2 regions of the Martinezella sp. CNPSo 3795 genome follow, and region 2 is predicted to be linked to the other one. Evidence: predicted binding sites of a transcription regulator. Region 2 holds the regulator's gene; the other holds the start of a gene.

Region 1 (16,100 bases), on a different contig from region 2:
TGGCTCGACCGTATCGAAACCGTGAGGGCAGCCTGATGACCATTACGATAGCGATTCCTTCAAAGGGCCGGATGAAGGACGATTGCGCCGCGATCTTCGAGCGCGCCGGCATGCCGATCGTCGCCGTCGGCAATGACCGTTCCTATCGCGGCCGTGTCGAAGGCTTTGAAGGTGTCGAGATCGCCTTCCTGTCGGCCTCGGAAATCTCGCGAGAGATCGGCAATGGCAGCGTCGATTTCGGCATCACCGGCGAAGACCTCGTGCGCGAGGGCATGGCGGAGGCTGATCGCCGCGTCGAATTCTGCGCCAGGCTGGGCTTCGGCCATGCCGATGTCGTCGTCGCCGTGCCGGATATCTGGCTCGATGTCGACACGATGGCCGATCTCGGCGATGTCGCCGCCGATTTCCGCGCTCGTCACGGCCGCAGGCTGACGGTCGCGACCAAATACTGGCGGCTGACGCAGCAGTTCTTCTCCAGCCAGCATGGCATTCAGCTCTATCGCATCGTCGAAAGTCTCGGTGCGACGGAAGGGGCACCCGCTGCCGGCTCGGCCGACATCATCGTCGACATCACCTCCACCGGCTCGACGCTTAAGGCGAACCATCTGAAGGTCCTGTCGGATGGCGTCATCCTGCGCTCTGAGGCGTGTCTGGTGCGTGCCCGCAAGGAGAGCCACAATGGCGATCCGATGGTTGAGCGCATCATATCTGCCGTGCGCAGCGCGCTCTGATTTTCCAATTTCCTATTCATGCGAAAAGGCCCGCCGGAATTCCGGCGGGCCTTTTTTCTTGGGAAATATGCAGCAATCAGGCGGCTGCGTAGGCACCGCGGCGTGCGTCGACCGAGTAGACGCCTGCGCCGTTGGTGGCGAGCATGATGTAGGCGCCGGCGAGCGTGATGTTCTTCAGGAAGTTCACGAAGTTTAGGCCGTTGATCCAGCCGTTGGCGGCAGCCGGGAAGTCCGGAACATTGACGGTCGGCAGGTGGAAGACGACGCCGGTGAAGACACAGAAGAGGGCAAGAAGCCAGCCGACGATACGGACCTGGAAGCCGATGAGGACGCAGACGCCGGTGACGAATTCAAACGCGCCGGCAAGATAGGTAAGCAGCGTTGCGGCAGGCATACCGGCGCCGGCAATCATGCCGGCGGTACCTGCAGGATCGGTCAGCTTGCCGAAGCCGGCAAAGATGAACATGAAGGCGAGCAGGATGCGCGCCACAAGAATGATGACGTTGTTGGTATTGGACATGACAGTCTCCAGTAAATTCACTCGGGATCGGGTGGCGACAATTTCTGGAGACAGATATTCGTGATTTTTGGGAGGTTGGAAAGATAAACAACTGCGCACAATTAGTTCACAATCATTGAACAATGGGCCGCTGAGATAACACTTCCCATACAAGCCCTATCGGCTATTGTGGCGGCAAATCAGTTGTCAAATCATAGCCTTCAGGAGCAAGCCCATGGCCGATCTGTCGTCCTTTCCGATCACGAAACGCTGGCCTGCCAGCAATCCGGATATTATCCAGCTCTACTCGCTGCCGACGCCGAACGGCGTCAAGGTGTCGATCGCGCTGGAAGAGCTTGGTCTGCCCTATGAGCCGCATCTGATCTCCTTCGGCACCAACGACCAGAAGTCTCCTGAATTCGTTTCGCTGAATCCGAATGGCCGCATTCCGGCAATCATCGATCCCAATGGTCCCGGCGGCAAGCCGATCGGTCTGTTCGAATCCGGCGCGATCCTGGTCTATCTGGCGGAGAAGACCGGCAAGCTCATGCCAAGCGACGCAGCTAGGCGTTACGAAACGCTGGAATGGGTTTTCTTCCAGATGGCCGGCGTCGGTCCGATGTTCGGGCAGTTCGGCCATTTCTTCAAATTCGCTGCCGAAAAGGTCGCCAATAACCCCTATCCGGTCGAGCGTTATCGCGACGAGGCCAAGCGCCTTCTCGGCGTGCTGGAGAGCCGCCTGCAGGGGCGCGAATGGATCATGGGTGATGAATACACCATCGCCGACATCACCACTTTCCCCTGGGTTCGCGGCGTCGACGTCTTCTATGGCGGCCGCGAGGTTCTGGAGTTCGAAAGTTTCCCTTCGGTCATGGCCTGGCTGGAGCGAGCCCTTGCGCGCCCGGCAAGCCAGCGTGGTCTCAGCATTCCCAAGCGGGATTGATCAGGTTGAACCAAGTAATTGGTCAGGTGAACTCACCCGACCATCATCGACAGCCGTTTACTGCCGGGTGGCGAGCTGGCTGCCCGGTTCCAGCTTGAAGCGTGGAAACAGGAAGACGCCGACCATGCTGCCGGCACGTTGCTTGTCGGCAGCAACGGATTCGCCAACGCACAAGACCGGCTGGCGATGGCCGCCGGTGCCGAGCGTTGTCGTGGAATAACAGAAAGAAGAGTTTGCGGTTGCCGCCTGCTCGAAGAGATCGAGGATACGCGCTCGATCGTGCGGATCATAGCAATGCATGAGGCTCAGCAAGCCACATTCCGAGAAGCTCAGCCCGTGCAGCATCGTGCTCCACTGCCCAAGTTTGATGATGCCGCTTGAAAGATCGCCCGTCCATCCCTCGGAAACACAGAATTGTGCCAGAAGATCGGGGTCATGGCCTTCGAACTCCAGCGAGCCGGGAGCAAACGGTGCGGAAAAATTGGCTTTGGCAATCTTGAACAAGATGATCCCCACAAGAGCGCATGGTTCCCCGCGCCTCACTTCAATTCCGTATTTCCCCGGATGGAAGGTCCCCTTGCATTTTGCGCCGCAGCTTATGGTCGAGGCGTGCCTCCGCTGCTTCGCTGTTGACAATGCTTTTCGGGATGGCGTTCCAGTTTATGAAGTCATTTCAAGTAATAAATCCGGACAGTGCCAGCGCTCAAGGTCATGATCATACCAAGCCGCAGGTTAAGCCTGTCCAAAAGAAGTAAAAATTACGTGTATTGCAGCTAACTCTCCAAAATCGCTGCGCTGCGAGTTATAGGGGCTTTTTCGAAAACAGCAATGGGCAAGTTGCAAAATTTGCAATACGACAGAATCTTGCAGGAATTGCAGTTGTACAGTTTCGGCACAATTAAAAAGGGCGACCCGAGGGCCGCCCTTCATCAATTCTGGATGTCGGATTGAACAATCGCAACAGGCCGTTGGCCTATCACATCATGTCCATGCCGCCACTTCAGGCCGCTTGGCGGCCTGAAGCACTAAAGTGCATGGGCGAAGCTTTATGGACATTCCTGCGATTAGGCCTGTTGGCCTATCACATCATGTCCATGCCGCCCATGCCACCCATGCCGCCCGGCATGCCAGCAGGGGCATCCTTCTTCGGCAGTTCGGCGATCATGGCTTCAGTGGTGATCAGCAGCGAAGCAACCGAAGCTGCGTCCTGCAGAGCCGTGCGAACGACCTTGACCGGGTCGACGATGCCCATGGCGATCATGTCGCCGTAAACACCCGTCTGAGCGTTGTAGCCCCAGTTGTCTTCGTTCTTGTCGAGGATCTTGCCGACAACGATCGAAGCTTCGTCACCAGCGTTTTCAGCGATCTGGCGAGCCGGGGACTGCAGAGCGCGGCGAACGATGTTGATGCCAGCTTCCTGGTCTTCGTTTTCGCCCTTGACCGAGATCTTGACGGAAGAACGCAGCAGAGCGGTACCGCCGCCCGGTACGATGCCTTCCTGAACGGCAGCGCGCGTCGCGTTCAGAGCGTCGTCGATGCGGTCCTTCTTTTCCTTGACTTCGATTTCCGTCGAGCCGCCAACGCGGATAACGGCAACGCCGCCAGCGAGCTTTGCAAGGCGTTCCTGCAGCTTTTCGCGGTCGTAGTCAGAGGTGGTTTCTTCGATCTGGGCCTTGATCTGGGCAACACGGCCTTCGATGTCAGACTTGGCGCCAGCGCCGTCGACGATCGTGGTGTTTTCCTTGGAGATCGAAACCTTCTTGGCGCGGCCGAGCATGTCGAGGGTGACAGACTCGAGCTTGATGCCGAGATCTTCGGAGATGACAGTGCCGCCCGTCAGGATGGCGATGTCTTCCAGCATGGCCTTGCGGCGGTCGCCGAAGCCCGGAGCCTTGACAGCAGCGATCTTCAGACCACCACGCAGCTTGTTAACGACGAGGGTTGCAAGAGCTTCGCCTTCGACGTCTTCAGCGATGATGAGGAGCGGCTTGCCGGTCTGAACGACGGCTTCGAGAACCGGGAGCATGGCCTGCAGGTTCGAGAGCTTCTTCTCGTGCAGGAGGATGAAGGCGTCTTCGAGGTCGGCCACCATCTTTTCCGGGTTGGTTACGAAATAGGGGCTGAGGTAGCCGCGGTCGAACTGCATGCCTTCGACGACTTCGAGTTCGGTTTCGGCGGTCTTGGCTTCTTCAACCGTGATGACGCCTTCGTTGCCGACCTTCTGCATGGCTTCAGCAATATCGAGACCGATCTGCTTTTCGCCGTTTGCGGAGATCGTGCCGACCTGGGCAACTTCTTCCGAAGTGTTGATCTTCTTGGCCTTGGCGAGCAGGTCCTTGACGACTTCTGCAACAGCGAGGTCGATGCCGCGCTTCAGATCCATCGGGTTCATGCCGGCTGCAACAGCCTTGGCGCCTTCGCGTACGATTGCCTGGGCAAGAACGGTTGCGGTGGTGGTGCCGTCACCGGCAACATCGTTGGTCTTCGAAGCGACTTCGCGCACCATCTGGGCGCCCATGTTCTCGAACTTGTCTTCGAGTTCGATTTCCTTGGCGACGGAAACGCCGTCCTTGGTGATGCGCGGAGCGCCGAAGGACTTGTCGATAACGACGTTACGACCCTTCGGGCCGAGCGTGACCTTCACTGCGTCAGCGAGGATGTCGACGCCACGAAGCATCTTTTCGCGGGCGCTGCGGCCGAATTTTACTTCTTTAGCTGCCATGTTTGAAACTCCTGAATTCGCGTTTTCCGGGCTTTAAGGCCCGTCAGCTGTATCGGAAAAGGGAACCGGCCGGATTAGCCGATGATGCCCATGATGTCGGCTTCCTTCATGATCAGAAGGTCTTCGCCGTTGAGCTTGACTTCGGTGCCGGACCACTTGCCGAACAGAACGCGATCGCCAACCTTGACGTCGAGTGCTACGACCTTGCCGGATTCATCGCGAGCGCCGGAGCCGACGGCGACGATTTCGCCTTCCTGCGGCTTTTCCTTGGCGGTATCGGGAATGATGATGCCACCCTTGGTCTTTTCTTCCGACTCGACGCGGCGAACGACGACGCGGTCATGAAGGGGGCGGAAATTGGTGCTTGCCATTGTCTAATCCCTCGATCAAATGACATTCACGGATCAGCGGAGATCCGTATGGATTTTGTTAGCACTCATCCTTGGAGAGTGCTAGCGACGGTGATTTAGGGGTGGCTTCCGGACGAGTCAAGGACAGCACTGTGAATTTTTTGCGGCGCGTAACGGCTTGTTTTGAGGATGATTAACGCCCATGGCAGTGGCGTGTAGCACGTCGTTGCGAAGTTCCTCTCATTTTCCCCTCTTCAGAAAGGGTCAGGTCGCACCTTTTCGAGAGCGTCATGCTGTTGCTTCCGCTGCGCAATCTTGCAGCTCGCCGAGCTTGCACATGTCTGCTTCTCAGGCCTTGTGCGCCGCAAAAACCTTGCATGCCGCTCTTGTAATTTGCCGGCCGGTTTGCGATGTCAGCCCGTGATTTATTTGATGCGAGGATGGCATGGGCAAACGGATCGAGAGCTTTCGCGACATCGGCGGACTTTATGATGTTGCGCTCTGCGATGTCTGGGGCGTGCTCCATAACGGCGTCACCGCCTACAAGGAGGCCTCCATCGCGCTCGAAGCGGCCCGCGGCGAAGGCCTTGCTGTCGTCCTCATCACCAACTCTCCACGCGTCGCTCCGAAGGTCGTCGAGCAGCTGCGTGCGATCGGGGTTCCCGACAGCGTTTACGATCGCATCATCACCTCGGGCGATGTCACCCGCAGGCTGATTGCCGAGGGACCGAAAAAGGTGTTTCTGCTCGGCCCCGAGCGTGACATCGGCATCCTGGAAGACCTTGACGTTCAGCGCGTCGACGCTGGCGAGGCCGAAAGCATCGTCTGCACCGGTTTCTTTGACGACGAGACCGAAACACCTGACGATTATACCGACATGCTGACGGCCTGGTCGGCTCGCAAGGTGCCGCTGATCTGCGCCAATCCGGATCTTGTGGTCGAGCGCGGCCACCGCATGATCCCCTGCGCCGGCGCTATGGCCGCCTATTATGAGCGGCTTGGTGGCCAGACGCGCATCGCCGGCAAGCCGCACCAGCCGATCTACGATGCCGCGATCGCGGCGGCCCGCGAGGTGAAAAGCGAGTTTCCGCTGTCGCGTGTCGTGGCGATCGGCGACGGCATGCCGACCGACGTGCGCGGCGCACTCGATTACGGCCTCGATCTTCTTTATATCAGCCATGGCATCCACGCCCGCGAATATGTCGTCGAGGGGCATACGGATGAGGCCGCGCTCGGCGCCTTCCTGGCGCGCGAGCAGGCCTCGCCGAAGTGGTGGATGCCGCGCCTTGTCTGAGGAGAGTGGCAGTCGATGACCGTTTTCCATCGCAACGAAACCCGCGAGCCGCTTCCCGATGCCCTGAAGGGCGGGGTGGTCGCCATCGGCAATTTCGACGGTGTGCACCGCGGCCATCAGTCTGTGCTGACACGTGCGCTGGAGATCGCCAGGGAGCGCGGCGTGCCGGCGCTGGTGCTCACCTTCGAGCCGCATCCGCGCACCGTCTTCAAGCCCGATCAGCCTGTTTTCCGTCTGACGCCTGCGCCGCTCCGAGCACGTCTCCTCGAAGCGCTCGGCTTCAACGCCGTCATCGAATATCCCTTCGATCGCACCTTCTCGCAGCGTTCGGCGGACGAGTTCGTCCACTCGATCCTGATCGACTGGCTGCACGCGTCGGAAGTCGTCACTGGCTTCGATTTCCATTTCGGCCATGATCGCCAGGGAGGCCCCGCCTTCCTCATGAATGCCGGTAGTCACAATGGTTTCGGCGTGACGCTGATCGATGCCTTCCGCGACGAAAACACGGAGGTCATCTCGTCGAGCCGCATTCGTGCGCTGCTCGCGGAAGGCGATGTCGCCCAAGCCGCCGGTCTGCTTGGCTATCGCTATACCGTTCAGGCGCCCGTTATCGGCGGCGAGAAGCTCGGCCGCACGCTCGGCTTCCCGACGGCAAATATGCAGCTGCCGCCGGAGTCATCGCTGAGGGCAGGCATCTATGCGGTTCGCTTCCGAACGGCCGATGGCGTCGTCCGCGATGGGGTCGCCAGCTACGGCCGGCGTCCGACGGTAACGGATAACGGCGCGCCGCTGCTGGAGACCTTTGTCTTCGATTTCAGCGGCGATCTCTACGGACAGGTCTGTTCGGTCTCTTTCTTCGGCTATCTCCGCCCCGAACTGAAGTTCGAAGGTCTCGACCCGCTGGTCGCGCAGATCCGCAAGGATGAGGACGAAGCACGCGCGCTGCTTGCCGGCGTCCAGCCGCTCAGCGAGCTTGATCGCGCCATCGCCTTCGACTGATATTCGCGAAGTGATGGGGTGGAAAAGGTTTTCCGCCTCGTATCATCGCTCCGATTTCGGGCTGACATCAACGCCGCCAAGAGACTGTTGAATTCATGCCCGACAAGGATCATTGTTCCGCGCCGGTTTTTGGGAGGAGCAATCGTTGACACTACGCAACCAGATTATTGCGCTCGCGCTCGCGCCTCTCGTCATCTCGATCCTGGCAATCACTGCCTTCATTACTTGGCAGTCGACCAATCTTACCAAGAGCAATATCGAAACCTTCGAACAGAACATGCTGAGGGCGAAGGAAACGGAGATCGTCAACCTTACAAATCTTGCCGTGTCGGCCATTCAGGCGATCTATCGGGACGCAGCCCCGGACGATCAAGCCGCTAAGGACAAGGTAGCCGCGATCCTGACGTCGCTTGATTATGGACCGGACGGATACTTCTTCGTCTACGACTATGATGGCAACAACATCGTTCATCCGCGCGAGAGATTTCGTAACGGGCGCAATTGGATCGATTTGACCGATCCGGACGGCGACAAGGTCATCGCGGAGCTCATCAAGACCGCAAAAGCCGGCGGGGGCCTGCACCAGTACAAATGGGAGAAGCCTTCCACCGGCCGTGTCGCCGATAAGCTCTCATTCGCTGTCGGCCTTGATAAATGGCACTGGGTTGTCGGAACCGGCGTCTATCTGGATGATATTTTTACCCAGACTGCTGCGGCCAATGCCGCCATGCGGGCAAACATAAAAGGAACCTTTGTCGTCGTCACACTCATTGCCGTCCCTGCTGTTCTGGTCGTCTTCACGACTTGCATGCTCTTGACCTTCCGTGAGCGACGCATGGCCGATGGTCGGCTGAAGGAGCTGACGCAAAGAGTGATTGATACGCAGGAGGAGGAACGCGCCCGCCTTGCGCGTGAACTGCACGATGGCGTGTCGCAGAATCTCCTCGGCGTGCGCTATGTCATGGACCTTGCCAACCGCAAGGTACGAAACCAGGTCGATGATGCCGCCACGACGATCGAGAAGGGTATCGATACCCTGAACAGCGCAATCAAGGACATCAGGCGGCTCTCGCATGATCTGCGTCCCCGCGTGCTCGATGATCTTGGCTTGACGGCGGCGCTGACCGCGCTCGCGAACAATTTCGCCGAGCGGACCGGGATCGCAACCGAGATCGAGGCTTCCGGCTTCACCAGCATGCTGAAGCCGGAAGCCAATACCGCGCTCTACCGTGTCGCGCAGGAGGCCTTGAACAATGTGGAGCGCCATTCCGGGGCGACGGTTCTTGCGATCAAACTTTGGAGTGATCGCGGGCGTGCACGCTTGAGAATTTCGGACAACGGCATTGGTTTTGACGGCACTGGCGACGGCAAAGGCGGACTTGGGCTGAGGAACATGCAGGAGCGGATGGCACATTTCCGCGGCCTGCTTCTCGTCCAGAGCAAGGCCGATGGTACGACACTGATTGCGATGCTGCCGAAATCGGCCAATGCCTCGCCAAGAGCAAAGGTGGATGCGGCATGAAAAGCGACAGGATCAGTGTTCTGTTGATCGACAATCATCCCGTGGTGTTGGACGGATTGAAAGCCGTGCTGGAGACGTTTGACCACATAGAGGTGGTCGGGACGGCAAACCTTGCGCAGATCGGCCTGGAGGTCGGACGACGGACGCTCCCGCAGGTTACCTTGATGGATATCAATATGCCGAAGCTGAGCGGTATCGAGGCGATCGAGCTCTTTCGCCGGGAGCTTCCGGAGACGCGGATCGTGATGCTGTCCATGCATGACAGCCGCGAATACATCTCCTCGTCGATCATGCGCGGTGCGGTCGGATATATCCTCAAGGATGTTTCGACGGATGAAGTCGTCTGCGCCATCGAGACGGTAGCAGCCGGCGGGACTTATTTCTCGTCCGGCGTTCGCGACATACTGGTGGCAGACACGGCGCAAAATGAGGCTGATCCTCTGACCCCGCGCGAGCGGCGCATTCTGGGCTTGATCGTTACAGGCAGGAGTAATCGCGAGATTGCCGAAGAGCTTCAGATCACGCCCGCGACGGCGGAAACGCATCGCAAGAATTTGAAGAAGAAGCTTGGCATCGCAACGACCGCCGGTCTGATCCGCTACGCGCTTGACCACGGCATCGCAACCGCGGCGGGCTGACGTCCGCCTACCCACTTCTGGGTAGGTTTGACGATTTCGCATCAGCTAATATCTTGTTCGGACGGTAGACTCGCCGTAGGACTTTATCAGCGGCTGCCCGCAGGCGGGCCGTTGGGAGGAATTCACATCCGTTGGTCTGGCCCTGCATGGCCAAAGCTCCTCGGCTTCGGCCCTAGGGCGCACATTGCAATCGCAGACTGATGCACCCCTTCCACTCTGACAACTGCAACAAGGTGGCGCGCAGACACCGCGTGAGAGGTATCGGACATGGACAAACGTTTCGGGACGGCGGCCTGCTGGCTGCTCGTCATTCCCTACATAGGCTTGCTTTGGGTCCCCTTCTACAACAGCCACGATCCGGTGCTGTTGGGTTTCCCCTTCTTCTACTGGTATCAGCTGGCCTGGGTGCCGATCACCGCCTTCCTGACCTGGATCGCCTATCGGAGCATGCGCCATGATGACTGATATCGATCCGACAGCTCTTGCCGTCTTCATCTTCTTCCTGGCCCTCGTGACCGTCATGGGCTTTGTCGCTGCCCGCTGGCGCCGACCGAAGACTCTTGCCCATATTGATGAATGGGGTCTTGGCGGCCGCACCTTCGGCACCTGGATCACCTGGTTCCTCGTCGGCGGCGACTTTTACACCGCCTATACGGTCATCGCAGTTCCAGCCCTGGTCTACACTGTCGGTGCCTATGGCTTCTTCGCGTTGCCCTATACGATCGTCGTCTACCCGTTCGTCTTCATGGTCATGCCGCTTCTCTGGAGGCGTGCGAAGGACCACGGCTATGTCACGGCGGGCGATGTCGTCCACGGGCAATATGGCTCGCGGGCGCTGGAACTGGCGGTCGCTCTGACGGGCGTCATCGCCACCATGCCCTACATTGCCCTGCAGCTCGTCGGCATGACGGCGGTGTTCAAGGCGCTCGGACTTCATGGCGAATTGCCGCTTGCCGTCGCCTTCATCATCCTGGCGCTCTATACCTATTCGGCTGGCCTTCGCGCCCCGGCGCTGATCGCCTTCGTCAAGGACATCATGATTTATATCGTGGTGATCGCGGCGATTGCGCTTATTCCAGCCAAGCTCGGCGGTTATGCCAATGTCTTTGCGGCCGCCGATGCGGATTTCAAGGCCAAGGGCGCGGGCAGCCTCCTGCTCGGTGGCAACCAGTACGTCGCCTACGCGACTTTGGCGCTCGGCTCCGCGCTGGCGGCCTTCATGTATCCGCATACGCTGACCGGCATCTTCGCCTCCAACAGCGGTAATACCATCCGCAAGAATGCGGTGCTGCTGCCGGCCTATACGCTGCTGCTCGGTCTCCTGGCACTGCTCGGCTATATGGGCCATGCGGCGCAACTGAAGCTGGATAGCCCGAACGATGTCGTTCCGGCGCTATTCCAGACGCTGTTCTCGAGCTGGTTTGCAGGTTTCGCCTTCGCGGCCATCGCCATCGGCGCGCTCGTTCCCGCGGCCGTGATGAGCATTGGCGCTGCCAATCTCTTCACCCGCAACTTCTGGAAGGCCTATGTCGATCCGCAGGTTTCCGATGCCGGCGAGGCAAAGGTTGCCAAGATGACCTCGCTCGTCGTCAAGGTCGGCGCGCTTCTCGTCATCATTTTCCTGCCGACGCAGTTCGCGCTCGATCTGCAGCTTTTGGGCGGCATCTGGATATTGCAGACGCTGCCGGCCCTGGTCTTCGGCCTCTATACCAAGTGGTTCCGTGCGCCGGCTCTGCTTGTCGGCTGGTTCGTCGGCTTCTTTGGCGGCACCTATCTCGTCTGGGATGCCGGCTGGAAGCCGCTGCATATGGTCCCCCTCGGCGAAGCGGGTTTCACTGTCTACACCGGACTGCTGGCGCTTCTTGCCAATATCGTCGTGGCGATCATCGTCAATGCGGTGATGCCGGCGCGGGCGGAAGCACGGGCCTGATCCGAACAATGCCCTTATGGCCGCGGATGGAAACGTTCGCGGCCATTCTCTATGCCGGCTGCGTTGTTTCCTCTTCCTTTCCTTGGAAAAAACGCCTATGAACCGGCGACCATGACCCAATTTCGGCTGAGCCTATCGATACGAATTATTGGCCCGGCCTTCCGCGCGCTCTAAGCTGCCGGAAGGTCCGGGTTTTTGGCGTCTCGTTCAAGAGGCGCTTTCCGCCGCCGAAAAATCCCCATATGGCTGCGCCAGTTCAGGCGCAAGACGCCCGAGACACCAAGGCAATTGTCACGACTATGACCGATACCGCTGAAAAGATGGATTACTCCAAGACCCTTTACCTGCCGGAAACCGATTTTCCGATGCGCGCCGGGCTGCCGCAGAAGGAGCCGGAACTGGTGAAGCGCTGGGAGGAGATGAACCTTTATAAGAAGCTGCGCGCTTCCGCCGCCGGCCGCGAAAAGTTCGTGCTGCACGACGGCCCGCCCTACGCCAATGGCCATATCCACATCGGCCATGCGCTGAACAAGATCCTGAAGGACGTCATCACCCGCTCGTTCCAGATGCGCGGCTATGACAGCAACTACGTTCCCGGCTGGGATTGCCACGGTCTGCCGATCGAATGGAAGATCGAGGAAAAGTACCGCGAGAAGGGCAAGAACAAGGACGAGGTCCCGGTGAACGAGTTTCGCCAGGAATGCCGCGACTTTGCCGCCGGCTGGATCAAGATCCAGTCTGAGGAGTTCAAGCGCTTGGGCATCACGGGCGATTTCGACAATCCCTATCTGACCATGAATTTCCATGCGGAATCCCGCATCGCCGGCGAACTGTTGAAGATCGCCCGCACCGGTCAGCTTTATCGCGGCTCCAAGCCGGTCATGTGGTCGGTGGTCGAGCGCACGGCGCTTGCCGAAGCCGAAGTCGAATATGCCGATGTCGAGAGTGACACGATCTGGGTGAAGTTCCCGGTGGCTGAAGGCCCGGCGCATCTTGCAGGTGCCTTCGTCGTCATCTGGACGACCACCCCCTGGACGATCCCCGGCAATCGCGCGATCGCATACTCCTCGCGCGTCTCCTATGGCCTCTATGAGGTCACGGAAGCCGCCAATGATTTCGGCCCGCGTCCCGGCGAGAAGCTTGTTTTCGCCGACAAGCTGGCAGAAGAGTCCTTCGCCAAGGCAAAGCTGCAATACAAGCGACTGGCGGATGTGACCGCTGCCGATCTGGCCGCAGTCACCTGCGCGCACCCGCTTGTCTCGCTCGGTTATGGCTTCAAGGTGCCGCTGCTCGATGGCGATCACGTCACCGATGATGCCGGTACGGGCTTTGTGCACACCGCACCCAGCCACGGCCGCGAAGACTTTGACGCCTGGATGTCGCATGCACGCGATCTTGAAAAGCGTGGCATCTCCTCCGCCATCCCGTTCCCGGTCGATGATGCCGGCTTCTACACCGCCGACGCCCCGGGCTTCGAAGGCGGCCGCGTCATGGACGACAACGGCAAGAAGGGCAATGCCAACGATCTCGTCATCAAGGCGCTGATCGAGACGAACACGCTTTTCGCCCGCGGCAGGCTGAAGCATTCCTATCCGCATTCCTGGCGCTCGAAGAAGCCGGTCATCTTCCGCAACACGCCGCAATGGTTCGTCTATATGGACAAGGACTTTGCGGATGGTTCGACGCTGCGTTCGCGCGCCTTGAAGGCGATCGACGACACCCGCTTCGTGCCGGCTGCCGGCCAGAACCGTCTGCGCGCCATGATCGAGCAGCGCCCGGATTGGGTGCTGTCGCGCCAGCGGGCCTGGGGCGTGCCGATCGCGATCTTCGTCGACGAGCAGGGCAACATCCTGCAGGATGACGGCGTCAACGCCCGCATCCTCGAGGCTTTCGAGCAGGAAGGTGCTGATGCCTGGTTTGCCAAAGGTGCGCGCGAGCGCTTCCTTGGCGAGAAGGCCAACGAGCCCTGGACGCAGGTCATGGACATCCTCGACGTGTGGTTCGATTCCGGTTCGACCCACACCTTCACGCTGGAAGACCGCCCGGACCTGAAGTGGCCGGCGGATGTCTATCTCGAAGGCTCCGACCAGCATCGCGGCTGGTTCCACTCGTCGCTGCTCGAAAGTGCCGCGACCCGCGGCCGTGCGCCTTACGATACAGTCGTCACGCATGGCTTCACCATGGACGAACAGGGCCGCAAACAGTCGAAGTCGCTCGGCAACGTCGTTGCCCCGCAGGACGTGATGAAGGACGCTGGCGCCGATATCCTGCGCCTCTGGGTCATGACCACGGACTACTGGGAAGATCAGCGCCTTGGCAAGGCTATCATCCAGACCAATGTCGATGCCTATCGCAAGCTGCGCAACACCATCCGCTGGATGCTCGGCACGCTGGCGCACGATAAGGGCGAAGTGATCGCCTATGCCGACATGCCGGAGCTTGAGCAGCTGATGCTGCACCGTCTCGCCGAGCTCGACGAGCTGGTGCGCGAAAGCTACGACGCCTTCGACTTCAAGCGCATCGCCCGCGCCTTGATCGATTTCGCCAATGTCGAGCTGTCGGCCTTCTACTTCGACGTTCGCAAGGATGCGCTCTACTGCGATGCGCCGTCGAGCCTGCGCCGCCGTGCCGCTCTCGCCGTTATCCGCACGATCTTCGATTGCATGGTGACGTGGCTGGCGCCGATGCTGCCCTTCACCACGGAAGAGGCTTGGCTCTCGCGCAATCCGTCGGCGGTTTCCGTTCATCTCGAGCAGTTCGTCACCGTTCCGGCCGAATGGAAGAACGAGGCGCTGGCCGAGAAGTGGAAGAAGATCCGCGCTGTGCGCAGCGTCGTCACCGGCGCGCTGGAAATCGAGCGCAAGGACAAGCGCATCGGCTCCTCGCTGGAGGCTGCCCCGGTGGTCTACGTCGCCGATCCCGAGCTGTTGAAGGTGCTCGAAGGGCAGGACTTCTCCGAAATCTGCATCACCTCCGGTATCACCATCCTTGGCGAACAGGGGCCTGCGGATGCCTTCCGTCTCGACGACGCCGCGAAGGTCAGCGTCGTGCCCAAGCTTGCCGAAGGCCGCAAATGCGCCCGTTCGTGGCGCATCACCACGGATGTCGGCTCGGATCCGGAATACCCGGATGTGTCGGCTCGCGATGCGGCGGCACTGCGCGAGCTGATGGCTGTCAACTGAAGAAAGTTGCCGGATGAATTGCCTTTGCGGCATTCATCCGGTAAAAGCTGCCTGAAAATGGCCTGAATTTTACGGCAGTTGCCGTTGAATGGGGTCCTATTGCGTTTATTCCGGCATGGCTGGGAAGGGTTTTCATGAGAGCGATGCATAAGGTTCGTGTCGGCGTCAGCTTGGCGGCACTTGTGGTTGGCTGCGGCGCCATGTCCGGTTGCCTTAGCAGCCCGACTTACGGCACCGACAAGACGGCCGGCGTCCAGCTCCTCGATGACCTCGGCGATATCGCCTCCGTTTCTGCCGCAACGCCGAAAGACAAGGGTGTAAAATACCCGAACAGACCAGGCCTGGTTATTGGTGGCGACAAGAACACCCTGACTCAGCCGCAGCAGTCGCTGGCCAGCAAGGACAACCCGGCCTGGCTGGAATCGCCGGAAGATGCCCGCAAGCGCCTTGCCGCAGAAGCCGACGAGAAGAAGAACGACGTCAACTATCGCTCGCCGCTGGCTCAGGCCGACAGCGCCAAGAACCATCTGAGCGAAGCGCAGCAGACGGCTGCCTATCGCGCTGCCCGTCAGGACCAGGCCGGCACCTATATCGATCAGCGTCGCTATCTGATCGACCCGCCGCAGCAATATCGCCAGGTATCCGATCAGGCTGCTTTGAACGATCTCGGCACGCCCGAGTCGAAGAAGGAAAAGAAGCGCAAGAAGGATGCCGAGGCTGCGCAGCAGACCAACAACAGCAGCTGGTGGAAGCCTTTCCAGTAAAAAGATTTCAAGGCGGCGGCAGCTGCATAATCCTTGAATCGGAATCGATTTAAGGGAAGATTATGCAGAATTTTAAAGTGTTACAGCGCCGCTTTTCAGTCTTCGGAGCGTTTCGCTTGGAAGAAAGCTCTGAGGATGTCGGCGGATGCGGTTTCGCCGAGGCCGGAATAGACCTCCGGCGCATGGTGACAGGTTGGTTGACGATAGAAGCGCACGCCATTGTCGACACCGCCGCCCTTCGGATCTTCGGCACCATAATAGAGACGGCGGATGCGCGCGAACGAAATGGCGGCGGCGCACATGGTGCAGGGTTCCAGCGTCACATAGAGATCGGCGCCCGCAAGACGTTCCTGGCCCAGTTCCTCGCAGGCCAGGCGGATGGCGACGATTTCGGCATGGGCGGTGACGTCATTGAACTCGCGAGTGCGGTTGCCGGCCGCCGCGATGACCTTGTTGTCGAGCACGACGACGGCGCCGATCGGCACTTCGCCACGTTCTCCAGCGCGGCGCGCTTCGACCAAAGCAA
Region 2 (16,100 bases):
CACCCTCTCCCCGCTCGCGGGGCGAGGGAACGACCTCATATATGGGCGCCTCCCGATTCCCGCGAAGCTGAGAGATGACGGCAGGTGCGCCTTGCCCCTTCTCCCCGTCTCGACGGGGAGAAGGTGGCCGATAGGCCGGATGAGGGGCAGGCTGCACGCTCCGCATTCGTTGATATCCTCAGGCGATGGCCTGCTTCTGCAGCTCCACCAGTTCGGCAATGCCGTTTTTGGCCAGATGCATCAGCGTGGCGAATTCTTCTTCGCTGAAGGGCGCGCCCTCAGCCGTTCCCTGGATCTCGACGATGCCGCCCTTGCCGGTCATGACGAAATTGGCGTCGGTCTCCGCCGAGGAATCCTCAAGATAGTCGAGATCGATGACAGGCTGATCGGCAAAGATACCGCAGGAGATAGCGGCGATGTGATCTTTCAGCACGCGCTCGACCTTGACCATGTTGCGGCTTTCCATCCACTTCAGGCAGTCATAGAGCGCGATCCAGCCGCCGGTGATAGAGGCCGTGCGTGTGCCGCCATCGGCCTGGATGACGTCGCAGTCGACGGTGATCTGGCGCTCGCCCAATTCCTTGAGGTCGACGACGGCGCGCAGCGAGCGGCCGATGAGCCGCTGGATCTCCTGCGTGCGACCACCCTGCTTACCGGCCGCAGCCTCGCGCTTCATGCGCTCGCCGGTTGCCCGCGGCAGCATGCCGTATTCCGCCGTGACCCAGCCTTTGCCGCTGTTGCGCAGCCATGGCGGCGTCTTGTCTTCCAGGCTTGCCGTGCAGAGCACATGCGTATCGCCGAATTTCACCAGGCAGGAGCCTTCCGCATGCTTGGAAAAATTGCGCTCGAACGACACCTTGCGCATCTGGTCGGTTTTTCTGCCTGAAGGCCGCATTCCACTCTCCTGAATGTTCGTTGACCGCTTCTACGACCCGCAGGCCGCTTTTGCAAAGGAAAAGCAGGCCGCAAAGACGCTCAGCGGCGACGGCGACATTTTTCCCTTTTGCCATTGCTAACTGAATGATTATATTTTGCCTAAGGCTCAACGGAATGGATCTGACAGCGAAATGGTATTCACGACATCGTCGGTCTCGGATGTCATTGCTGCACTGGACGAACGCTCCAAGGAAATCTTCCGCCGCATCGTCGAAGGCTATCTGGAAAATGGCGAGCCCCTGGGCTCGCGCAATCTTTCACGCCTGCTGCCCATGTCGCTGTCGCCGGCTTCCGTGCGCAATGTCATGAGCGATCTGGAGGAGCTGGGACTCATCTATTCGCCGCATGTGAGCGCCGGGCGCTTGCCGACTCAGGTCGGTCTGCGCTTCTTCGTCGATGCTTTCATGCAGGTCGGGGATCTCTCCGCCGAGGATCGAGCCAATATCGATCGGCAGGTGCGCGGCGGCAATCGTGACCAGCCGGTGGAATCGATGATGTCGGAAGCAAGCCGGGTGCTATCGGGCATTTCGCGCGGTGCCGGGCTCGTCATTACCTCCAAGAGCGATCCCGTTCTCAAGCATGTGGAATTTATCCGGCTGGAGCCGACCAAGGCGCTCGCCGTGCTCGTCGGCGAGCACGATCAAGTGGAAAACCGCATCATCGAGCTGCCGGCCGGCACGACCTCGTCGCAGCTGACGGAGGCCGCCAACTTCCTCAACGCCCATATGACCGGGCAGACGATGCCGGAATTGCGGCGGCAATTGCAGAGCCTCAAGGAAAGCGTGCGCCAGGAGCTGGACAGCCTGTCGCATCAGCTGGTCGAGCGCGGCATTGCCGTCTGGTCCGGCGGCGATGACGACGGCAAGCCGACACAGCTCATCGTGCGTGGCCACTCCAACCTGCTGGCCGAAATCGGCGGCGCGGAGGATCTGGATCGCCTGCGCCTCCTCTTCGATGATCTCGAAAAGAAGGACAGCCTCATCGAGATCCTCAATCTTGCCGAGAGCGGACCGGGCGTGCGCATCTTCATCGGCTCGGAAAACAAGCTCTTCTCACTGTCCGGCTCCTCGCTCATCGTCGCACCCTATCGCGACGAGGACGATCGCATCGTCGGCGCGGTCGGCGTTATCGGCCCGACGCGGCTGAATTATGCGCGCATCGTGCCCATGGTCGATTATACCGCCCAGCTGATTTCGCGGCTGTCGCGGCCTGGAATCTGAGGAGCGGATTTAGCTGCTGCGGTCAATCGGGAAGCAAGGTTCCAGATCCGCCCATCTCGGCTGGAAAGTCCTTCTGCTTTGGCAGCCCGTCTCTCAGATGCAGCACTGTTGTCTCGTAGTTGACATGCATGACAGGCTGAAAATCGAGGTCGGGAAGGACTGCCGCATAGACGTCCGTGACGCCCCACGGCGGATGCTCGGTTAAAAGATGGCCGCCGCAGACCGTGCACCACTTGCGCACGCTCTTTTCGGTTTTCTGATAACTGCCGATTTTGTCCGCGCCCTTGGTGATGTGAACGGCTTCCGGCGGCCAGAGCGAGAAGGCATTGACCGGCCCTGCCGACCATTCCCGACAGGAGTCGCAATGACAGTAACCCATCGCCATTGGCTCGCCATCGACTGCGATTTCCACCGCGCCACAGAAACACTTGCCTGAAAGGGATTTGCCATTAGACATTGATGTCACCTCACGCTGTGCTGAGATGCAGTTCAGCATACCACCGGGAAGGAGGGCTGAACAGTCGACGTCTTGAACAGCGTCCGGGAGCGGCGAGCCGTATTGCCGCCGCCGCAAAGCCAGGATTTGGCTGTTCTTCTCGACAAAGCCTTGATTTTTTCCGGCCAAACCTCGATATCGGGCACATCCAAAGACCAAGCAATTCGGAGACCGTCATGACCGACGAAACAACAAAAACCGGACCTGACGCCACGGCGGCTGACACGTCAGCGGATTTCGCGCAGGATGCAGCGGAAACCGTTGATGCAGCCGAGCCGTCTCAGCCAGATCCGGTTGAGCTGCTGAAGGCCGAGAACGGCGAACTGCGTGATCGCTACCTTCGCCTTGCTGCCGAGATGGACAACCTCCGTCGCCGCACCGAGCGCGACGTGAAGGATGCAAAGTCCTATTCCGTGGCAAGCTTTGCCCGCGACATGCTCTCGGTGGCCGACAACCTGCGCCGCACGCTGGATGCCATTCCGGCCGACGCCCGTGATGGCGCCGATGCCGGCCTGAAGACGCTGATCGAAGGTGTCGAGATGACCGAGCGTTCAATGCTCTCGGCCCTTGAGCGTCACGGTGTGCGTCAGCTCGAGCCGATCGGGCAGAAGTTCGATCCCAATTTCCATCAGGCCATGTTCGAAGTGCCGAACCCGGAAGTGCCGAACAACACTGTCGTCCAGGTGGTGCAGGCCGGTTTCGTCATCGGCGACCGCGTTCTGCGCCCGGCCATGGTCGGCGTCGCCAAGGGTGGCCCGAAGATCGTCGAAAATGCCGAGCAGGGCGCCAACAGCCCGCTGGACGAGAAAGACGCCTGATCTTTTTTGGCAACGCCAATAAAAGAAGAGAGCCGGACGATCTCGGATCATCCGGCTCTTATTTTTGCCTTGGTCCAGTGTAATCCAAGCGGTTAGGCGGCGTTGGATGCCTGCTCTTCGTTGAGGAAGGCGTAGATGGCGGTGGCGGAATCGGTGGCGCGGAGCTTCGCGACGAGATCCTGGTCCCGCAGAACGCGGGCGATGCGCGAGAGCGCCTTCAGGTGGTCCGCGCCGGCACCTTCAGGTGCGAGCAGCAGGAAGACGAGATCGACGGGCTGGTCGTCCAGCGCCTCGAAATCGACAGGCGCTTCAAGGCGCGCGAAAATGCCGGCAATGGATTTGATGCTGGCAAGCTTGCCGTGCGGAATGGCGATGCCGTTGCCGACGCCGGTGGAGCCGAGGCGCTCGCGCTGCAGCACGACATCGAAGATTTCGCGCTCGGGCAGTCCGGTGAGCTTGGAGGCTTTGGCGGCCAGCTCCTGAAGCAGTTGTTTTTTGGAATTTGCCTTCAAGGCGGGGATGATCGCATCTTGCTGTAGCAAATCTGCCAATGCCATTCTCTTTATCCTTCGTGTCGCCGAGAACCGATGACGGGCAAGCGGCGGCCAGCTGCGATGATGCGCAGCCGCCGCTTATCTTCTATTCTCAGCCTTTGATATTGGCTGCGTCGATCCAGCCAATGTTGCCGTCCTGACGGCGGTAGACGATGTTCAAGTGTTCGTTGCCGGGGCTGCGGAAGAGCAGCAGCGGCTCGTCGGTCATATCGAGCGCCATCACGGCGGTCGCCACCGACATGGTTTTCAGTTGTTTCGTGCTCTCTGCGACGATTGCCGGCGCGAAGTCGGCAGGGATCTCCTCGTCGTCATCGGGAACGCCGTCCATGACGGTATAGGCGACTTCCGCCTGACCGTTCACGTGGTTGCCTGCCTGATGGTCCTTGAGTTTGCGCTTGTAACGACGCAGACGCTTTTCGATGCGCTCGGAGGCAGCGTCGAAAGCAAGCTGCGGATCCATGGCTTCGCCGGCAGCATGCAATACGACACCGCTATCGAGGTGAAGCTTGCAATCGGCCGCAAAACGCGAACTGGACTTCTGCACAGTTACCTGACCCGAATACCCCCCGTCGAAGTATTTGGTCACGGCCATACCGATCTGGTCCTCGATCCGCTGACGGAAGGAGTCGCCAATTTCCATATGTTTACCGGAGACACGCACACTCATGGAGTTTCCCTTCTTGTAGTGGTTATTGCGCGTATCAGTTTACGCCAAGCCTCAAGCTCATCCAAGCACTTCACGCAGTCAAAGGCAAATTGCGTATATCGACCGCCTTTTGGATGGTGGGGATAAGTTTCATGGTCGTGCTGTCCTGCAGCGATTGCGGCGGGCTTCTAGCCCTGCCTCATACGAAAGTCAACTGCATCTTAACGGACCGTTAGGAGTTTGACATCCGGTGGTTGAAGGTTGCCGGCCGTCAGAAACCAGAAACTTTGGCTAGAGCCCGCTTCTCTCGGCGCCGTTGCACGGAGGAGGGGATGTTCATGGCTTCGCGGTACTTTGCAACCGTGCGGCGAGCAAGCTCTATCCCGCCCTTCTTCAGCGTATCGACGATATCGTCGTCGGAGAGGACCGCATCCGGGCTCTCGTTCGAGATCAGCAGACGGATCTTGTGGCGCACGGCCTCTGCAGAATGGCTGTCTCCGCCCTCGACGGCGCCGATCGAAACCGTGAAGAAATATTTGAGCTCGAACAGCCCGCGTGGCGTCAGCATGTACTTGTTCGAGGTCACGCGGCTGACCGTCGATTCATGCATCTTGATGGCATCCGCCACGGTTTTCAGGTTGAGCGGCCGCAGATGGTCGACGCCATGCAGTAGGAACGCGTCCTGTTGCCGCACGATCTCGCTTGCCACCTTCATGATCGTCTTGGCGCGCTGGTCCAGGCTGCGGGTCAACCAGTTGGCATTCTGCAGGCATTCCGAAAGAAAGGCATGGTCCTGGCTGGTCTTGGAGACGGAGGCGAAATAGGACTGGCTCACCAATACCCGCGGCAGCGCATCGGGATTGAGTTCTACCAGCCAGCTACCGTCCGCAGAGGGACGCACGACGATATCGGGCATGATCGCCTCCGATATGTCTGTTTCGAAACCGCTGCCGGGCTTCGGGTTGAGCTGGCGGATTTCCGCCATCATGTCGAGCAGGTCTTCCTCATCGACGCCGCAGAGCCGCTTCAGCGTGGCGAAATCGCGCCGGGCAAGCAGCTCGAGATTCTCGATCAACCGCTCCATGGCGGGATCGAAGCGATCCTTCTGCCGGAGCTGGATTGCCAGGCATTCGCTGAGGGAGCGGGCAAACACGCCGGGCGGATCGAGTTGCTGTAGGGCCTCCAGCACGCGCTCGACGTCGGCAGGCGTCGCACCGAGGCGTTCGGCCGTCTCACCGAGTTCGCCGCGCAGATAGCCACAGTCGTCGAGTTGGTCGACGAGATGCTGGGCGATCAGCCGGTCGCCCATGGCGGGAAGAGAGAAGGGAATCTGTTCGTTGAGATGATCGCGCAGCGACACCTGGCCCGCGACGAAATCGTCCAGGTCGTAGCCTTCACCGGCATCGCCGCCGGGCATGGATTTCCACTGGCTGAGCAGCTCCGGCGCATCGGCGCGCTGCGGGTTGCCGTCATCGGGAAAGACGTCGCTGAAATTGGTGTCGAGCTCGTCGCTTAGCCGGTTGGCGTTGCCGGTATTGTCGCTCTCGTACCAGTCGCTCGCAAGATCGCCGGCATTGCGTTCGGAGCCATCCTCGCCATGGGCTTCTTCCATGGTCTCGAAGCGTTCGTCCCTGGCCTCGCGATCGCCGCCGCTGCCTATATCCTCGTCATTTGACGCAAATTCCAGCAGCGGGTTCTTTTCGACTTCCTGTGCGATGAACTGCGTGAGCTCGAAATGCGTCATCTGCAGCAACTGGATGGATTGCATCAGTTGCGGTGTCATCACCAGGCTCTGGCTTTGGCGCAGGAAAAGATTGGCCGATAATGCCATGGCGGACGCGGGACTCCCCTTGAACTCCTCGGGAATCCGCGCCTCTTTTCACTAAAATTCTCGCGAAATTCCAACTGGCCCAAAAATTGCTTTTTTATTGGATTTGGTCAAGCGGAACTGTGAAGCCGAAGTAAATTTCCGGCGCGCGGTAGCATTCGCTAATATTGGCGGATGGGAGGAAGGAATTTCAGCCTATCAGAGGCTGAAATTGTCACCCAGATACAGCTTGCGTACTTCAGGATTGCTGACGATGTCGTTCGCCCTGCCATGGGTGAGGACTTCACCCGCATGGATGATATAGGCGCGGTCGATCAGGCCGAGCGTCTCGCGCACATTGTGGTCCGTGATCAACACGCCGATGCCGCGCGCCGTCAGGTGATGCACGAGGTTCTGAATGTCGGCGACCGAGATCGGGTCGACGCCGGCAAAAGGTTCGTCGAGCAGCATGAAGGTCGGATCGGTGGCCAGCGCGCGGGCGATTTCCAGGCGCCGCCGCTCGCCGCCTGAAAGCGCGATCGCCGGCACGCTGCGCAGATTGCGAATGTGGAATTCCTCCAGCAATTCGTCGATCTTGCGCTCCCGCTTCGTCTTGTCCCTTTCGTGGACTTCGAGCACGGCGCGGATGTTTTCTTCCACGGTCAGTCCACGGAAGATCGAGGCTTCCTGCGGCAGGTAGCCGACACCGAGCCGCGCCCGGCGATACATCGGCATCGAGGTAACATTGTTGCCGTCGATCTCGATCGTGCCTTCATCGACCGGTACCAGTCCGGTGATCATGTAGAAGCACGTCGTCTTGCCGGCGCCGTTCGGCCCCAGCAGCCCGACTGCCTCGCCGCGGCGCACCACCAGCGAAACACCGTTGACGACACGTCGCGTCCGGTAGGTCTTGGTGAGGCCCCGGGCGATCAGCGTGCCCTTATAGCGTGCCTTGTCCGCGGCCGGTGCGCTCGATGCCGCAGAAGACGGCCCGGGCACGCCGGGCAAGGTGGATGTGGTCGATGTCGTCACGAGGGGGCCGGTATCAGTTTTTCTTTTGTTGTTGTTGCTGCACTTGCTGCGACTTCGGGTCGAGCTGAATCTGGACGCGACCGCCACAGGAATCCAGCTGTGCTTCACCCGTCGCCATATGCACGGTGAGCTGGCAGCCTGTGAAAACATTCGGTCCGTCGGTCAGAACCACCTTCTTGCCCTTGAGGATCGCAAGCTGGTTGGCCATGTCGAAGGAGCCGTCCTCCGCCGTCGCCGTCTGCGTTCCGGAAACGAGGTAGACCTTGTCGGTGACCAGAATGTGGTCGATGTTGGCATCGCCCGACACGAGCGACTGGTTCTGCTCCTTGGCAGCCTTGGCGACCGGATTGTCGGGCTGCTTGGCATCTCCTGCCTGCTTCTTCTTATAGAAGACCGTCATCTTGCCGGCCTGCATGGTCGTGGTGCCCTGGACCACCTTGACATTGCCGGTGAAGACCGCCTGGCTCTCCTGGTCATGGATCTCGAGCTTGTCGCTTTCGATCTGGATCGGTTGATCCTTGGAGAGGGCAAGACCCGGCATCGAGCTGGTCGTCGACTGCGCGCCGGCGCTTGCGGCCGCAAAGAAGGCGGCTGCGCCAAAAGCACAGAGAAGGCCGGCCTTGCGCAAGCCGGAATTGAAAATTGAATTAGGCCAATACTTTATCATGAACCGCCCGGCTTCTGTTGGCTATCTGAATTATGGAGAGCGGCAGGTTCGATGTTCATCCGAACCTGCCCGTCGAATTCGATTACGCTCCCCTTATCCGTCATCTTGAGCGAACGCGCAACAACCGACATACCACCGCGGGTGATAGCAACCTCGTCCTGGCTGGAAAGGTCCCCCTTCTTCACATCCAGGAAGGCGGTCTTGAATTCGGCGTGCAGCCCGTTGTCCATCAGGATGGTAAAGGGCTCGGTCAGCTTCAGTGTATCGGCCTGGCGGTCGAAATCCGCGCTCGCGGCCGTAACATGGGCGATCACGTCGGTATTGACCGGCATTGATGCCTTGATGGTCTTGAGCGTGATCATGTTGGGATTCTTGATATCCTGAAGCGCTTTTTCGGCAAGCAGCGAGTAGTTGATACCGTCCTTGTTGCGCCCGGCAATGGCGGGGCGTTCCATGACGACCTTGCCATCCTCGATCTTGGCGCCCTCGATCTGGATGTTTGCCGGCAGATAGGCGCGGATGACGGAGACGGCAATAAAAAGGAGCGAGATGATGATGGCGGCAAGCGGCAGCAGCACCCTGAGCCGCTTTACGCGGTTAGAATGGAAAATCGCGTCTTTATACGCGTTCCGTTCCGGCACCGAGCGTATTGCCTCGCCGGGGGGCTCGATCGTATTGAGCATGCAACAGGTCCGTCTTTTATGATCCGGAGAACCGCATTCACGCTATGCGAGGCTGTGCCAAAAAGCCTATCGGATCGTTTCGCATTATTGCACTGGCTTGCCAATATGGATTTTTTCCTGCTGTAGGCGAATTTTAGCAGAAAAATATACCATAAGCCGGTTTCATCAGGTCGGGCGATGTCCTATCTCATGAACCAGCAGAGCGGCGTCCGTCGACGACATCGAAAACGGGAAACGCTTTTCTCTAAGGATTGTGCCCGTTTCAAGGTGTCATACATCCGGTTTGTGGCGCTTTCAATTTGTTGCAGGGAGAAATAAGGCGTGATGGACAGTTCTGCAATCGCGGATCGGCGACAATTGCGCCGCAAGGTTGGTTTCTGGCGCATTGTTGCCGTTTTGCTCCTTGTGGCATTGGGTTTTGCGCTTTATCGCTTTGTTTCGGCCGACCTGCCGGATGCGCGGGGCCCGCAGATCGCCCGCGTCAAGATTTCCGGGCTCATTCAGGATGATCCGGAGCTGCTGGAGCGGCTGAAGAAGATCCGCGACAATGATCAGGTCAAGGCGCTGATCGTGTCGATCTCTTCGACCGGCGGAACGACCTATGGCGGCGAACGCATCTTCAAGGCAATCCGCGCCGTCGCCGCCAAGAAGCCGGTCGTATCGGACATCCGCACCGTCGCAGCTTCTGCCGGCTACATGATAGCGACAGCCGGCGATGATATCGTTGCGGGCGATACCTCCATCACCGGGTCGATCGGCGTCATCTTCCAGTATCCGCAGGTCAAGGACCTGCTCGACAAGGTCGGCGTTTCGCTCGATGAGATCAAGTCGGCACCGCTGAAGGCCGAACCGTCGCCCTTCCATCCTGCCAGCGAAGACGCCAAGAACATGATCCGCAACATGGTCATGGATAGCTATGGCTGGTTCGTCGATCTGGTGGCGGATCGCCGCAAGCTGTCGCGCGACGAAGTGCTGAAGCTTGCCGACGGCAGCATCTTCACCGGCCGCCAGGCGCTTCAGAACAAGCTGATCGACACACTCGGCGGCGAGGACGAAATCCTCGCCTATCTCGAAACGCGCAAGGTCAAGAAGGATCTGCCGATCGTCGATTGGAAGCCGGAAGACAAAACTTCGTCCTTCTTTTGGCCGGGTGCCGCTTCCTGGTTGCTAAATCGTCTCGGTTATGATGATTTTATTAAAGGAGAGAGTCTCCAGAAAATCATGACCGATAAGTTGTTTCTTGACGGCCTGCTTTCTGTTTGGCAGGGTGCAGCCAATTGATAAATCAATGATTTAAGGGGATAGCTGTGATCAAGTCGGAACTGGTGCAGATTGTTGCCGCCCGCAACCCGCATCTCTATCACCGCGACGTCGAAAATATCGTCAATGCTGTCTTGGATGAGATCACCGATGCGCTCGCAGCGGGAAACCGGGTTGAGCTTCGCGGCTTCGGTGCTTTTTCCGTCAAAAACCGGCCTTCACGCTCCGGTCGCAACCCGCGCACCGGCGATACGGTCTTCGTCGAAGAAAAATGGGTTCCCTTCTTCAAGACCGGCAAGGAATTGCGCGAGCGCCTGAATCCGGGCGCCGGCGACGATGAGGAAGACGACAACTGATCGGGCCAGTCCGGTCGAGTTTCCCCAAATGCGCCGACGGAAATAGTTGTCGGACATGATTGTGCCGCGACGCGGTGGCACTTGAATTCAGCCGCCTCTTTTCTATTCTGCGGCTGAAGGCGGCTTGGGTGCGGGACATCCATGGCCGCGGACAAAGGAGCTGCGCAATGGCCAAGAAGATCGTCAATCTGCTGATATTGCTGCCGCTCGGCATCATCCTCATCATATTCTGCGTCGCCAACAGGCAATCCGTGACATTGGCCCTCAATCCGTTCCGACCGGAAGATCAGGTGCTGTCGCTGAATGCGCCGCTGTTCGTTTTGCTATTTGTGGCGCTGATCCTCGGTATGATCGTCGGGGCCGCGGTCACCTGGTTCAATCAGGGAAAGCATCGCAAACGTGCCCGCAATCAGTCGCGGGAAGCGGTGCGCTGGCAGGCCGAAGCCGATAAGCATCGCACGCGTGCCGAAGAAATCGCCGGGCAGCTGCCGTCAAAGTGACGTGAAGTCGGCGAGCCGCATCTCTTTATAGTCGCCCTCCGGCGAGGCGCCGTCGCCGACGATCTCGAAGCCGAGCCTCCTATAAAAGGCCATGGCGCGGATGTTTTTGACCAGGCATTTCAGCCGGTAGCGACGCCGAGGCCAATCCGGCAGGCCGGCAAGCAGTGCCTTGCCGACGCCGCGGCCCTGGAAGGCCGGTAGAACATACAGCATATGGATGAAGTCATCCGGCTCCCAGACTGCGGCAAAGCCGGCAATTACACCATGCCCGTCCTCGCAGACGAACAGGCGTTCGCCATTGGTATGAATGGCGAAATCCTCGAGGGCGAAATGGCCGGGATCGACCCATAGGAACGTTTCGCGACGGACACGGAGATAGATCTCCGCAAGCTGCTGCATGTCCCGTTCGCGTGCAGGCCGGACGGCCCAGGTCTCGAATTTCGATGTCATGATCGACTATATGGGGCCGAAATATTCCGCTGGCAATCAGGCGCTCGCCTGGCCGTTGATGGCAGCGGTGAAATCGGCGAAAAACTGCTGCGCCAGCTTCTTGGCGCTGGAATCGACCAGGCGGGAGCCAAGCTGCGCGATCTTGCCGCCGACCTGCGCCTTCGCCTCATATTGCAGGATGGTCTCGTTGCCGTCTTCCTTGAGTATGACGTCCGCGCCGCCCTTGGCAAAGCCGGCAATGCCGCCCTTTCCTTCTCCCGAGATCGTATAGCTTTCCGGCGCATTGATGTTGGAAAGCTTGACCTCGCCGTTGAAGGAAGCCGAAACGGGGCCGATCTTCAGCTTGACGGTTGCCGTCAGCTCCGTCGGGGAGACCCAGTCGAGGCTTTGACAGCCGGGAATGCATTGTTTGAGGATTTCGGAATTGTTCAGCGCAGCCCAAACGGCGTCTCTGGGTGCTGCGATCCGTTCCTCACCGGTCATGTCCATGCACAATCCTCCCAATGTGACATTTTGTGCATGGATCATCGCAGATCGGAAAGCGCTTTGCCAAGTGGCGGCCAGATGCTATTTGCACGCACATATCAATTTTGAGATAAGCATGGTGAAACATAGGGAAAGCCGGCCCGGCCAGAAAAATACGGGCGGCCTTGGGGCGAAACCCCGGCGTGACATGCCCGGCAAGCCGCCGGCAAAGCCCGCGCATGCTTCAAGGCCAGCCAAGCCTCCGCGCGATCATGGCGAGCGTGTTGCCGAGTCGCGTTCTGCAGCACCTGCCGTCGCCGCGCCGGAACGCCCGCTGATCGCCCGAACCGGTGAGCGTCCGCCGGAGCGCGTGCCAGTTATCCTGGAATCGCTCGGTGCCGGTGATTTCCACCTGATCGACAGCGGCAATGGCCTCAAGCTCGAGCAATACGGTCCCTACCGCATCGTCCGGCCTGAGGCACAGGCGCTGTGGCCGCCGTCGCTTGCCGCGCATATCTGGGATAATGCCGATGCGATCTTCACCGGCGATACCGATGAGGACGGCATGGGCCGCTGGCGTTTTCCGCGCGAGGCGCTCGGCGAGACATGGCCGCTGCAATTGCTCGGTGTCGATTTTCTCGGTCGCTTCACCGCATTTCGCCATGTCGGCGTCTTCCCGGAGCAGATCGTGCACTGGGCATGGATGAAGGAGCAGGTCGAGGCGGCGCAACGGCCACTGAAGGTCCTGAATCTATTCGGCTACACCGGCGTCGCCTCCCTGGTGGCGGCTGCTGCCGGGGCTGAAGTGACGCATGTTGACGCTTCGAAGAAGGCGATCGGCTGGGCGCGCGAAAACCAGGCTTTGGGCCGCATGGAAAAACTGCCGATCCGCTGGATCTGCGAGGATGCGATGAAGTTCATCCTGCGCGAGGAGCGGCGCGGCAACAAATACGACATCATTCTCACCGACCCGCCGAAGTTCGGCCGCGGCCCGAATGGCGAGGTCTGGCATCTGTTCGAACACTTGCCGCTGATGCTCGATATCTGCCGCGAGATCCTGTCGCCGAAGGCGCTCGGCCTGGTGCTGACGGCCTATTCCATCCGAGCCAGCTTCTATTCTATACATGAGCTGATGCGCGAGACGATGCGCGGTGCCGGCGGCGCCGTCGAATCCGGCGAACTCGTCATCCGCGAGGCCGGCCTCGATGGCCGCACGCCGGGCAGGGCGCTTTCCACCTCTCTCTTCAGCCGCTGGGTGCCGAAATGAACCAGGATTTTCGTAGTGACGGCCCGCGCAAGGTCGGACAGGTCAAAGAGGTTACCTCGCTTGCCAATCCGATCGTCAAGGATATCAAGGCGCTGACGGTCAAGAAGTCTCGCGAGGAAAGCGGCGCCTTCCTGGCCGAAGGACTGAAGCTCGTCATCGATGCGCTCGAGCTCGGCTGGACGATCCGCACGCTTGTTTACGCCAAGGCCGCCAAGGGCAAGCCTCTCGTCGAACAGGTCGCCGCCAAGACGGTCGCGGCCGGCGGGCTGGTGCTGGAGGTCAGCGAAAAGGTCATTGGCTCCATTACACGCCGCGACAATCCGCAGATGGTGGTCGGCGTCTTCGAGCAGCGCTGGCGGCCGCTTCGCGACGTCAAGCCGAAGGCGGGCGAGACCTGGGTGGCGCTCGATCGCGTGCGCGATCCCGGCAATCTCGGCACCATCATCCGCACTGCCGATGCGGCCGGCGCTTCCGGTGTCATCCTCGTCGGAGAAACGACCGATCCGTTTTCGCTGGAAACCGTGCGTGCCACCATGGGCTCGGTCTTTGCCGTTCCTGTCGTTAAAGCGACGCCGGAGGAGTTTCTGATCTGGAAGAAGACGGCCGGTGTCGCTGTCGTCGCCACCCATCTGGCGGGCGCCGTCGATTACCGCACCATCGATTACAAGAAGAAGCCCGTCGTCATCCTGATGGGTAACGAGCAGTCCGGCTTGCCGGATGCCCTGGCGAAAGAGGCCGACGCGCTCGCCCGTATCCCGCAGGCCGGCCGCGCGGATAGCCTCAATCTGGCGGTCGCGACGGCAGTCATGCTGTTCGAAGCACGCCGCCATATCCTGACCCTGAGCGAGACCCGATGACCGATAGCGAGACCCATGAGCAGCCGACTGCAAAGCCGGCCCTGTTTTCACGGCCCCTGCCGATCCTGATCTTCATCGTGGTTGCGGTCATTCTCGACCAGGCCATCAAGATTATGGTGGATCATTGGCTGCCGCTGCAGGAGATGGTGCCGGTCATTCCGATGCTGGCGCTCTATCGCACCTATAATCTAGGCGTGGCCTTCTCCATGCTTTCGGGCATGGACGGCTGGTTCATCGTCGGGATGCGGCTCGTCATCGTCGCCTTCGTGCTGTGGCTCTGGCGGCGCACGCCCGATCATCGCTGGCTCGCGCATATGGGCTTTGCCCTGATCATTGCCGGCGCGCTCGGCAATCTGCTTGATCGCTTTCTCTACGGTCACGTGATCGATTATATCCTGTTTCATACGCAGACATGGTCTTTCGCGGTTTTCAATCTTGCCGACAGTTTCATCACCGTCGGGGCAGGCTGCGTCATTCTCGACGAGCTTCTGATGCCCAAAAAGGCAAAAGTTTAAAATTCTAGCGAATCCCTGAAGGCATCAGGAAGAATGCCCATGTTAGCCAGACTGCATGAGCACTCTGGCAGATTTGCAGGAAAAGCTTGCCGCGGCGGCAGTTCACGATCAAACGGGACCGATCGATGGGTCGGCCGCCGACGAGTCGTCGCTTGCAAAATCGACCGTATCGCGTGAGGCAGGCCGGCACTCGGCGCCGCCTGCGCAAGCCTGGTGGCTGCAAAGCCATTGGCTGAATGGTGGCGGTCTTGTGGCCGGGGCCGCCTTTCTCGCGATCGGCTTCGCCGGAGGTCCTCTGGTGCTTTTAGGCTTTCTTGGCCTCGCAGCCCTTGCGCTGGCAGCCGTCGGCATCGTCAAAACGCGAGGCGCTGCGCGCGAGCCCGAGATTGACGCTGCTGATTTCAGCGAGAGCGATCACGATCGCCTATGGGAGCACAAGGAAAGCACCAGCCTCCTTGCCACCGTCCACGATGCGCTTGGCGACATCGCGGTCACGCGCAGTATCGATCGCCGGATTCTGCACGCCAACGCCACCTTCAGCAGATTGACCGGAAGGTCGCACCCCGAAGGCCTGACGCTGGAAGAAGCTGGCCTCGTATTCCGTGCCGTCACCGATGCGAAGCATCAGGATGCGGAAATCGCGACACCCGAGGGCCGGCGCATCTTCGCCTGGCACGATGTCATGTTCCGCGATGCGACGACCGGGCAATTATGCATACAGAGCATCGCGCGCGACGTGACGGAGGAGCGGCAGGCAGCCCGCCTGCGCGAAGACGCGAGATTGAAGGCCGAATATAACAGCGCTGCCAAATCCCGGCTGCTCGCTACCGTCAGCCATGAGATCCGCACGCCGCTGTCGGGCATTCTCGGCATGAACCATCTGCTTGCCCAGACGCCGCTGACCCTGGAGCAGGCAAATTACCTGACGGGCATTCGTCAGTCGGGTCACGCGCTGGTGCAGCTGGTCGAAGATCTCCTTGATTTCTCCACGATCGAAGTCGGTCGCTTCCAGTTGCATCCGCGCACGGAGGCTTTGCGGCCGCTGCTGGAAGGCGTCATCGAGATGCTTGCGCATCGAGCCCATGAGAAGGGCATCGAAATTGCCGCGAGCGTTGCGGCCGACGTTCCCGAGAGCATGGAATTCGATCCAGCCCGGCTGCGCCAGATCCTGTTCAACGTCATCGGCAATGCGGTGAAGTTCACCCAGACCGGCGGTGTGCTTGTCAGTGTCGACCTCAACGGCCCGGATTTGACGATATCGGTGCGCGATAGCGGTCCCGGCATGACCGAAGAAGAACAGGCCCGCGTCTTCGGCGAATTCGAGCAGGCCGGCACCACGGTGGAAAGAAGCGCCGGCACCGGCCTTGGCCTTGCAATCTCCGCCCGCATCCTGCGCGAATTCGGCGGCGGGCTCAGCGTTGCCAGCGAGCGCGGCGAGGGCAGCGAATTCGTCATCTCCTTCCCGGTCGGCCTGATTGCCGGCGAAGACGGATACGATCGGCGCAATACCATGCTTAGGGGATCTCGTATCCTGCTGCTGGCTCCCCAAGGGGCGGCAAGCACGGCCATCA

Evidence for each region. The regulator HrcA, encoded in region 2, represses chaperone genes, less so after heat shock. The targets are predictions, from matches to a motif close to GTTAGCACTCNCNNNNNGNGAGTGCTAAC.
Region 1: the regulator HrcA is predicted to act here: its motif matches at 5,324-5,352, upstream of groES (co-chaperone GroES).

Annotation. Positions count from the first base shown of each region.
Region 1 is NZ_JBXSOQ010000008.1:105,764-121,863, forward strand. It holds gene AC13QY_RS21520 (ATP phosphoribosyltransferase regulatory subunit) at 1-36, shown strand, start outside; gene hisG (ATP phosphoribosyltransferase) at 36-731, shown strand; gene AC13QY_RS21530 (DoxX family protein) at 808-1,251, opposite strand; gene AC13QY_RS21535 (glutathione binding-like protein) at 1,466-2,173, shown strand; gene AC13QY_RS21540 (hypothetical protein) at 2,231-2,677, opposite strand; gene groL (chaperonin GroEL) at 3,255-4,895, opposite strand; gene groES (co-chaperone GroES) at 4,970-5,266, opposite strand; gene AC13QY_RS21555 (TIGR01459 family HAD-type hydrolase) at 5,691-6,539, shown strand; gene AC13QY_RS21560 (bifunctional riboflavin kinase/FAD synthetase) at 6,555-7,538, shown strand; gene mctS (two-component system sensor histidine kinase MctS) at 7,684-9,060, shown strand; gene mctR (two-component system response regulator MctR) at 9,057-9,698, shown strand; gene AC13QY_RS21575 (DUF3311 domain-containing protein) at 9,966-10,163, shown strand; gene mctP (monocarboxylate uptake permease MctP) at 10,153-11,628, shown strand; gene ileS (isoleucine--tRNA ligase) at 11,928-14,810, shown strand; gene AC13QY_RS21590 (hypothetical protein) at 14,945-15,574, shown strand; gene AC13QY_RS21595 (nucleoside deaminase) at 15,670-16,100, opposite strand, start outside.
Region 2 is NZ_JBXSOQ010000005.1:229,708-245,807, reverse strand. It holds gene rph (ribonuclease PH) at 179-895, opposite strand; gene hrcA (heat-inducible transcriptional repressor HrcA) at 1,068-2,156, shown strand; gene AC13QY_RS16840 (GFA family protein) at 2,179-2,613, opposite strand; gene grpE (nucleotide exchange factor GrpE) at 2,829-3,470, shown strand; gene ptsN (PTS IIA-like nitrogen regulatory protein PtsN) at 3,563-4,027, opposite strand; gene hpf (ribosome hibernation-promoting factor, HPF/YfiA family) at 4,116-4,691, opposite strand; gene rpoN (RNA polymerase factor sigma-54) at 4,942-6,501, opposite strand; gene lptB (LPS export ABC transporter ATP-binding protein) at 6,697-7,485, opposite strand; gene AC13QY_RS16810 (LptA/OstA family protein) at 7,523-8,176, opposite strand; gene lptC (LPS export ABC transporter periplasmic protein LptC) at 8,173-8,859, opposite strand; gene sppA (signal peptide peptidase SppA) at 9,184-10,140, shown strand; gene AC13QY_RS16795 (integration host factor subunit beta) at 10,167-10,475, shown strand; gene AC13QY_RS16790 (LapA family protein) at 10,643-10,975, shown strand; gene AC13QY_RS16785 (GNAT family N-acetyltransferase) at 10,967-11,425, opposite strand; gene AC13QY_RS16780 (SRPBCC family protein) at 11,462-11,914, opposite strand; gene AC13QY_RS16775 (class I SAM-dependent methyltransferase) at 12,030-13,157, shown strand; gene AC13QY_RS16770 (TrmH family RNA methyltransferase) at 13,154-14,014, shown strand; gene lspA (signal peptidase II) at 14,011-14,529, shown strand; gene AC13QY_RS16760 (PAS domain-containing hybrid sensor histidine kinase/response regulator) at 14,585-16,100, shown strand, end outside.